2 regions of the uncultured Virgibacillus sp. genome follow, and region 2 is predicted to be linked to the other one. Evidence: riboswitches for the same ligand, from Rfam matches in the RefSeq annotation. Region 2 holds a riboswitch; the other holds the start of a gene.

Evidence for each region. A riboswitch is a leader RNA that binds a small molecule or an ion and turns the genes downstream of it on or off. The one in region 2 is predicted to bind lysine.
Region 1: linked by a shared signal. The riboswitch ahead of dapA (4-hydroxy-tetrahydrodipicolinate synthase) and the one ahead of Q1A47_RS00910 (Na+/H+ antiporter NhaC family protein) in region 2 are both predicted to bind lysine.

What each region holds. Positions count from the first base shown of each region.
Region 1 covers NZ_CANMAB010000114.1:5,452-10,188, forward strand. The annotation lists gene Q1A47_RS18020 (AAA family ATPase) at 1-1,056, shown strand, start outside; gene dapA (4-hydroxy-tetrahydrodipicolinate synthase) at 1,340-2,230, opposite strand; lysine riboswitch at 2,345-2,525, opposite strand; gene Q1A47_RS18030 (LysR family transcriptional regulator) at 2,904-3,788, opposite strand; gene hutU (urocanate hydratase) at 4,043-4,737, shown strand, end outside.
Region 2 covers NZ_CANMAB010000002.1:57,435-62,171, reverse strand. The annotation lists gene Q1A47_RS00910 (Na+/H+ antiporter NhaC family protein) at 379-1,929, opposite strand; lysine riboswitch at 2,102-2,280, opposite strand; gene yunB (sporulation protein YunB) at 2,335-3,114, opposite strand; gene Q1A47_RS00900 (HD-GYP domain-containing protein) at 3,175-4,260, opposite strand.

The DNA.
Region 1 (4,737 bases), on a different contig from region 2:
AAAATAGAAGTAAAAAAAGAGCAACGAAAGGAATTGGAGGAGCGCTGGGAGCAAATACAACAAAAGCTGTTGCAGGAGAAAGAAGAATTGACTAAAAGTGAATCCGATGTTAGTCATGCAAGCAACCAGCTGCAGGAAACGAAGATAAGGCGGGAGAATGCAAACAAACAGTTTGTTGATGCATTAAGCCAAGCGTCCTTCCAAACGGAGGAGGTGTTTCAACAAGCTAAGCTGGAAGAGGATGAGCGTAAGCAGTTAAAGCATAGCATAGAAGAATATAATCAGCATCGGCTTACGCTGCAAAAACAGGTCCGTGATCTGAACAGAGAATTGAAAGATAAGCAGCAGGTTGAATTAACGACTATTGAAGCCAAACTGAAAGAATTAAAAGTAGAATACGAACAAGCATTAAAGACATGGGATCAATCAAATAAATACTATGAGGAAATCATTACACTACAGCAAAACATTGTCGAGGTCACTGAACAAGCTAATAACTTGGAAAAGAAATTAGCCACTATAACCGATCTCCATGATGTATTAAGAGGGCAAAATCACAAGAAAATATCCTTTGAACGGTATTTACAAATTGAGTATTTGGAGCAGATTATCGATGCGGCAAATTTACGATTAGATCGATTATCAAATGGTCAATTTTTCCTGAGTCGTAGTGACAGGCAGGAATCGCATGGAAGACAGAGTGGTCTAGGCCTCGACGTTTTCGATGCATACACGGGACAGACAAGAGATGTGAAATCCTTATCCGGAGGCGAGAAGTTTAATGCAGCTCTTTGTTTGGCACTAGGTATGTCAGATGTTATTCAAAGTTTTCAAGGCAATATTTCGATTGAAACAATGTTTATTGATGAAGGGTTTGGTACGCTGGATGAAGAAGCACTAAACAAAGCAGTTGATACATTGGTAGGTTTACAGCAATCGGGTAGAATGATTGGCGTGATCTCACATGTGCAGGAATTAAAAGCTATGTTCCCAGCAGTACTCGAGGTAAAGAAGACAAAAGAAGGATCTAGTCGAGCAAAATTTGTTGTAAAGTAACGGTAGCCTTTAAAGAATTTTAAAGGAACTGAATAGAGGAGGGCTATCAAAAGCTGAATCCTAGTGAATTTTTGTATCGCTTTTCACTGGCGTAGTTACATTTGACATGTGCTGTTTTCACAATTTTTTCGGCTAGGATAGACGTTCATGCATCGATTTCTCTCGGTAGAATAATTACTATTCCAAAGAACTGTCGAACTACTATCCTGATATACTTCATATTCGAGTAGTAGTTCGACATTACTTATCTCAATTTCTATAGTCTCTCGCTCTTCATAATCGTTTAACTTGCTGAAACGATGGACTGTAAGTGCTGTAATGTTTGTTTTAGATTGTTTGTTTCCTCTTGTGTTAGAGGTACCATTGGAAGCCGAACATCCCCAACTGGAACACCTTTCATAGATAATGCTGATTTGACGGGCGAAGGACTAGGTGCAGCAAACAAAGCTTTCATGATTGGAAGTAAATGTTGATGTAGCGCTGCACTAGCTTTGACATTTCCAAAGCTAAATTGATTTATCATCTCTTGCATTTCATTACCAATGATATGGGAGGCGACTGAGACCACACCTTTTCCTCCAATAGCTAATGCTGGTAATGTTAGTCCGTCATCTCCGCTGTATAGGGAGAAGTCCTTGGATGTGCGTCTAATTATTTCTGACATCGCATCAAGGTTACCGCTCGCTTCTTTGATGGCAACAATATTATCTATTTTAGAAAGCTGTACCGTAGTATCTACAGTTAAATTGACACCAGTTCTTCCCGGTACATTATAAAGCATAATAGGGAGATTAGTAGCTGCTGCGCTCGCTTGGAAATGCTGATAAATTCCTGTTTGCGAAGGTTTATTGTAGTATGGAGTAACAAGCATGATACCATTAACTCCAACTTTTTCCGCTTGTATTGTTAAATTAATAGTAGCTTTTGTGTTATTTGCCCCAGTTCCAGCTAATACCGGAATTCGATCATTTACTACTTCAACAACGAAGCGCATAAGCTGAATCTTTTCCTCATCTGTTAATGTAGCTGATTCACCTGTAGTTCCAGCAACAATCAGCCCATCCGTTCCATTTTTAATTAAATAATTTACGAGAGATCTTGTGGCATGAAAATCAATTTTTCCATGTTGATCAAATGGTGTCACCATTGCGGTTAATACTTGGCCAAATTCCATTTCTTTACACCCCTTGTGATAAGTTAAAACAATAGATGGATAGACCATTTCTAATTAACGCAAAAAAACAGCAGCAAGGGTTTGCTACTGCAGAAATGTAGTATTTCATTTTCTGCGTCAGATAGCCCTCCATATAGTTACCTATACGACAGTCCTGTATTTATTCAATAGCAGAACCAGCAACAGTAAATAATGAGTTATCTGTTACTTCGGCAACGATCCCTTTCCACAATCGTCAATGGATCTCATTATCCTCAAACTGTGTAATGATGACCGATGCACCTCTATCCTCACTTCAAATAATTGAAATAAGAAATATTTAATTGTCTGTAATATAACAGATTTCCTTATTTCACGCAAGGCTATTTGAATTTTAGCAAGGAAATGATGCCTATCGTTTATTCAATTGTTCCTTTAATGACATACAAATAAAGTGAACCTTCAATCAATTGAAGGTTTTGTTTGTCCCCCTAGTTACCAATAGTGTTGTTCCTTTATTGCTTGAAGCGGGGGTCTTACTGCTAGTTATATGTGGAGAAAAACATAATTTAGCTAAGCATCTCACCTAGAGTAATTACTCGAATCAATCAAAATATGACAAGTTGACATCCAGTCTATGCTTGAGGTGGTACGTGTTCTATAGGACGAAATACTTCTAGGTGACCTAAGGGCATCACTGTTTAAAGAATTCTTCCACCAATCCTATAAACTTCAGTACAATTGGAGGTAAATAACGATTTTTCTCATAGGCTAGATATACGCTTCTGGATAAATGTGAATCGTTAATATGTTTTATATGATAATCTGAATGAACTGTATTTTTAACATAGTTTTCAGGAACAACTGTGATTCCTAAACCTTCGATAACAAGACGACATGCTGTTTCAAATCGCTCGATTTCAAATTGAATCATTGGCTGAATCCCTGATTTAGCAAATGCATAAAGAATATCCTCTCTTGTTTGAAAGCCTTCTTTGCAAATGATAAATGTTTCGTCTTTCAAGTCATAAATAGTTAGCTCTGTATAATCTTGTAAGTTGTGCCCTTGAGGAAGAACAGCAACTAATTTTTCCTCATAGATAGGTAATGTCTCAATCGCATCATTATTCAAATTCTGATTTGTTATAGCTAGATGAATATCGAAGTTTGTTAAAGCTTTCTCTACATCCGTTAAACTTAGAATTTCTAATAATTTTATATGAGCATCCTGATATTCTTTCTGAAATTGTTTCAAAATTTTTGGTACCCAAAAATTGGAGGACTCTATTAAACCGATTGTGAGTTCCAGCGGTCCCTGCTCTTTCAAGCGGATCATTTCTTTAGATACATGCTGATAGTGATTTAACAATTTTTTAGCCTCTTGATAAAGTATTTTACCCTCACTTGTGACCTCGAGGCTCCTCGTATTACGTTTAATTAATGTCAATCCTACTTCATTCTCTAGCTTTTTAATAGCAGCACTAAGTGATGGCTGAGATACATGTAAGACGGTTGCTGCTCGAGTATAGGTTGATTGTTCAACAATCGTAACAAAATAGACTAAATGGCGAAATTCCATCCTAATCTCCTTAATTTATAGTTGAATTTTATAAAAATATAGAATATTTATATTTGTAATTATATATTATTATAATTATAATTTTAATGTATGGTATTAAATTAAAAAAATGTTATGTCTTCTATTATCTATAGTACCAAATAAACAGAAGGATCGATAATCAGATGGAAAAGGAATGTGAATTTTTTAACTACAGAAAATGTAAACGGTTTATTTGAGGTTGCTAACATAGGGAGGAGATGAAGAAAATGAGAATGGAAAAGAACATGCAAGTAGAACAATATCGTGGTTCAGCATTACATACGAAAGGATGGATACAAGAAGCTGCTCTTCGAATGTTGAATAATAATCTGAGCCCAGAGGTGGCAGAAAATCCAGACGAGCTAGTGGTTTATGGTGGGATAGGTAAAGCAGCACGAAATTGGGAATGCTACGAGGCGATTGTGAAGGAATTAAAACAGATAGAGGAAAATGAGACCTTACTCATTCAATCAGGAAAACCCGTTGCTGTGTTCCGTACGCATACAGATGCTCCGAAAGTGCTGATTGCTAACTCGAATTTAGTTCCAGCATGGGCGAATTGGGAGCACTTTCATGAATTGGATCAGAAAGGTTTAATGATGTATGGGCAAATGACTGCGGGCAGCTGGATCTATATTGGCAGCCAAGGAATTGTGCAAGGAACATATGAGACATTTGCAGAATGTGCTAGGCAGCATTTTGACGGCAGTTTACAAGGAACGATTACTGTGACGGCGGGGTTAGGCGGCATGGGAGGAGCGCAACCTTTAGCGGTGATACTAAATGAGGGGATCTGTATTGCTATAGAAATAGATCCTCATCGTATCCAGCGTCGATTAGATACAAATTATTTAGATACCTCTACGGATAGCTTAGATGAAGCAATAAAGCTTGCTGAAGAAGCGCGTAGTAAAGGGGAAGCGCTATC
Region 2 (4,737 bases):
CTTCTCCAGAAGAAAAAATACTCGATTCCTCATCGTAACACTAGAGATTCTTCGGGTATTTGTACAAAGCTTCTAGCTACATTCCCTCCACACAGAACAAAGACTTCATTTCGTAGCTTTAAAAGTTGGACAATATTTTTTCTACTATATAAAAATACTGCCGAGAAAAAATTCCCGACAGCTTGGATTTTAGCTTAAAGTTTTTATTTCCACAGAATACCATCGCCATGTTATAAGATAAACTGACTACAACAAGCGAAGTTTTCTATTGTAAGCACCGTAAGAGTATAACCTATTGGTCTCTATTCTAAACCGGCGATTTTACTGTATGTTACATGCCCGATACATAATCATTCGTAGCATAACACCGATCTCGTATTATGACTTTGTGTTCGATAAAAAGTGCAGGATTAATGCAATAGCTAAGACGATAACAAGTGTAGCAATTAAAGGAAATACGACTTGATTGGTGAAACCAATTATAAGATAGCCAATTCCAGCTGAAACAGCTGCCAAAATCGCATATGGCAATTGAGTCAAGACATGATCAATATGATTTGCACCAGCACCCGTTGAAGATAGAATTGTCGTATCCGATATTGGTGTACAATGATCACCAAAAACAGAACCAGCAAGCACTGCAGCCATAGAAGGTAATAACATAGAAATATCTGTAATTACTGTCACCTCAGCTGCGATCGGAAGCATGATACCGAATGTCCCCCAGGATGTGCCTGTAGCTAAGGCCATAAATCCTGCAATCAAGAAGAATAACAACGGTAACCATGCCGGACTAATCGAAGCATTATCTACAATTTGTGCTAAATACTCCCCTGTTTTTAATGTTCCTATCACTGAACCAATTGTCCAGGCCAATAATAGTATATAAATAGCAGGAAGCATTGTTTTCAAACCTTCTACAATAATTTTTCCTGCGTTGCTTTTCGGTTTCCTTTGTAATCCATGAAAAACAAATGATGTTAAAACAGCGATTGTACCACCAATAAATAGCGATAGATTAACATTCGTATTTGCAAAAATGGATATAATGCTAACATTACCATCGCTTGCATTTGCACCTGTAACAAGCATGGATACCACAGTAGCAAGAATCAAAACACCAATTGGGACAAGAAGATGATAGATTTTCCCATCTGTATGTGCTGCAAACGTATCGGTTAAATCTCCCGGTACTCTATCCTGCTTAGGATTTAGTAATTCTCCTGTCTGAATTGCCCTTTGCTCATGTGCTTTCATCGGGCCAATATCCATCTTTAAGTAGGCTACTAAAAACACAAGTAGTATGGCTCCTAATGCATATAAATTATATGGGATCATTTTAATAAACGCCTCTAAAGGTCCTATATCTGTGATGCCATTTGCTACAAATAAGCCACTGATAATACCAATGATATATGCTCCCCAGCTCGATATCGGTGATATTACCGTAACTGGTGCCGAAGTTGAATCAATAATATAGGCTAGCTTTGCTCGTGAAATCTTATGTCGATCTGTTAAGGGTCTTGCTATTTGCCCTACAGCCAAGCTGTTAAAATAATCATCAATAAAAATGATAATACCTAGCACCGCACTCATTGCTTGCGCACCGACTCTTGTTTTTACACGTTTGATCATCCATTCACCGAAGGCTCGACTCCCACCTGAAGCTTGGAGAAAAGCTGTCATTATTCCTAATAAAAGTAAAAATCCTAATAACAGAAGGTTACCTGTATTTAGCGAGCCTTCCGATATAAATATAGTATAAATAATAATTCCTATTTCCTTTAGGGAATCCCATATTGAAAAATCATGAATGAGAAGTGCTCCTGCTACAATCCCAGTTCCTAAAGATAATAATACATTTCTCGTTACTAATACCAATACGAGCATTAATATTGCAGGAATAAGGGAAAAAATTGTTCCTTCCATTGTTGTAACCTCCACTATGATTGTTTGCAATAATGAAAGAAAACATACTGTTCAAGAAAATGGGATACGTGGAAAACGGGGCTGCGTCAGAGAATGGGGGCTCTGTAAACACAAAAAGACAATGATAGAAAATAACCTACCATTGCCTTTACAATATACGTTATCCTCCATTTCGATCAGTAGTTCTCCATGCACATTGCTTCTTGCATGACAGTATACTTCTTATTCAAAAGCACACCAGCAATAATAAGGAAGACACTTATTATGCTTCGGCAATACATCCTTTCATCAATCATCATCGTTGTCATCCTCCGACTGATTAATCATATCCATTGCACCTCTACCTCACCGATCTGATAAGGTTTAAATATTCAACTAGCTAATAATAATTATTATAACAAGTACTTAATCAATATTCAAGTCATCCTTGGGAACGGCTATGTTTGGACCACTACTTCCTTCTCCACCACCAAAAAATTCTGGAACATCACCCATAAGTACCCTTGAGTCAACATATACCTTCGTTGTAATTTCCGCAGGCTCGGTCGTAAATGGTACGACAATCTGTGCATTAACGGTAACCGGTATATAAATTTCAAACAATGCAGCATTAATACCAAATTCTTTCATTTCGTATTTTATATCTGATTGAATACTGCCAACAATTTCAAAATGAACAGGGACTTTGGGTCCTAAATTAGCTAAAATAGTACTTCCGGTCACTTGACCGATGGGAATCTCGACTACCGTTGGATCTTTGTCAGCAAGTTCATTTGCTGAATCTCCGTAATCCTTTGGTTCCATATCTGGATCATCCGTATTTAACATTTCTCCTTTGTTCATTCCGTATAAAAAGTATTCCGCTCTAATGGTAGCAGCTCGCAATGCTCTGCTCACTGCTGAAGCATTCCAACCAACAATGGTAGGATATCCATTTTCATCTTTACTAACGTCCATTAAGTCTTCAAAGCTTATGTTTTCCGTTGACTTCACAGCTTCATTAATCGTTCTAGTCGCGAATTCAACTGTCTTCCTTTTGGCTATCTCCATCAGTGGAGGAGTTATCCCTTTATCTACTATTAGAATACTAAGGGAGGTTAATATGACAAATGTAATTGAAGTCATTAAAAAAATCGCCTTAGCTGGAGAAGTTGCTTTTATCTTTAATCCTGATCGTCTACCCATCTAAAAACCCCCTTGCAACAAACATATGCTTGTTCCAAGAAGGTTAGAATGTAAAAAATCTCAATCTATTTTGCATGAGAAAACCACCACATTTAGTACGTTAGCTAAATTAACATCATATGGTTTAGCTAATTTTCTCCCTTGCTCCTTGTTAATTCGAATAATTGGTCTGTCGCAAACATGCGGATTTTGTTTTACAACAATACCTTGTCTCCCATCATTTAGATCAACCATAATACCATTTGGATAAACAACAATAGAACTCTTTAACGCTTCAATCATTTCTCTATCATATAATTGTCCAGATCCGGCATATAAGATTTCTAAACCTTCGTGAGGAAGCATGGCATCACGATATACACGATTACTTGTAACTGCGTCGAACACATCTGCAATCCCTATTAATTTTGCATATTTGTGTATCGATTCAGAAGTTATTCCAAGTGGATAGCCTGATCCATCCAACCGTTCATGATGCTGTAAGGCACAAAGTGATACAACAAAAGGTACACTATCCTGACCTACAAGAAAACGGTATCCCGTTCTTGTATGGTTTTGAATAATTTTAAATTCTTCTTCTGTTAATTTTCCTGGTTTTTGTAATATATCTGGGTTAATAAACAGCTTTCCAACATCGTGCAGCATTGCTGCCATCCCTATTTCTTCTAATTGCTTATTAGATAGCTTTAACTTAACACCAATAGCCAGTGCATAAATGGCTACATTTAAAGAGTGTTGAAATATATAATTATCCGATACAATCATATCGGTTAATAATGATAATGACTGTTCGTTTTGTTGCAACTCATTCGTGATTTGCTGAACAATCACTGAAAGTTCCGATCCTTTTTGATCAAGGATATAAGATCGGTTTGTCAATCCATTATGCTGTAGGGAAAGAAATACTTCCTTAATCGTTTCTGAAGCCTCTCGTCTGAGTGATTTTGAAATGGTCGGCATTGCCGCTATATCCTTCATTTCTTCATCCTCAATATAAATGTATGTAATCCCGTGCTTTACTAGTCTATCAAGAAACTGCTTTGTTAAGGCAACACCTTTATTTACCAGAATGACGCCACTTTCATTATATATTGTTTTTGCTAGAATAGCGCCTGGTTCTATTGATCTTGTATTAGCAAGTCTCATTATGTTCTCCTAACACACATATATAGTTATTTACACCCATTCAATTACATAAATCCACTTATTTTAACATAAATCTAATCAAATAGTACCAGAACATACGTGAAATATCTATACCTATTCCTTTATAAATCTATGATTCTTAAGAAACGTATTCATCATTATATGGTAGGTCGTAGGATGTAAAAAAGTGTCTGGTACGAAACGAAAATAGTTAGTCCAAAAGCCGAACGATAAAACAAAATGTTACTACATGGCGCAGTCAAAATCCGTAGGCGCTTTGAAAACAGAGCGTTTTTTCTGTGTACGATGTATCGCTACCGACTCTTCCATATCCTGTGGGAACAGCGCAAGCTTAAGACCCCGCGCAGCAAAACGCTCTTTGCTATCCAAGGAAGCTGAAGCCATGTCCGCAAAAAGCGTAATATTTTGCTGGAGCGGTGAGCACGAGTAAACAAATAATCTGAACTGATTCGTTCG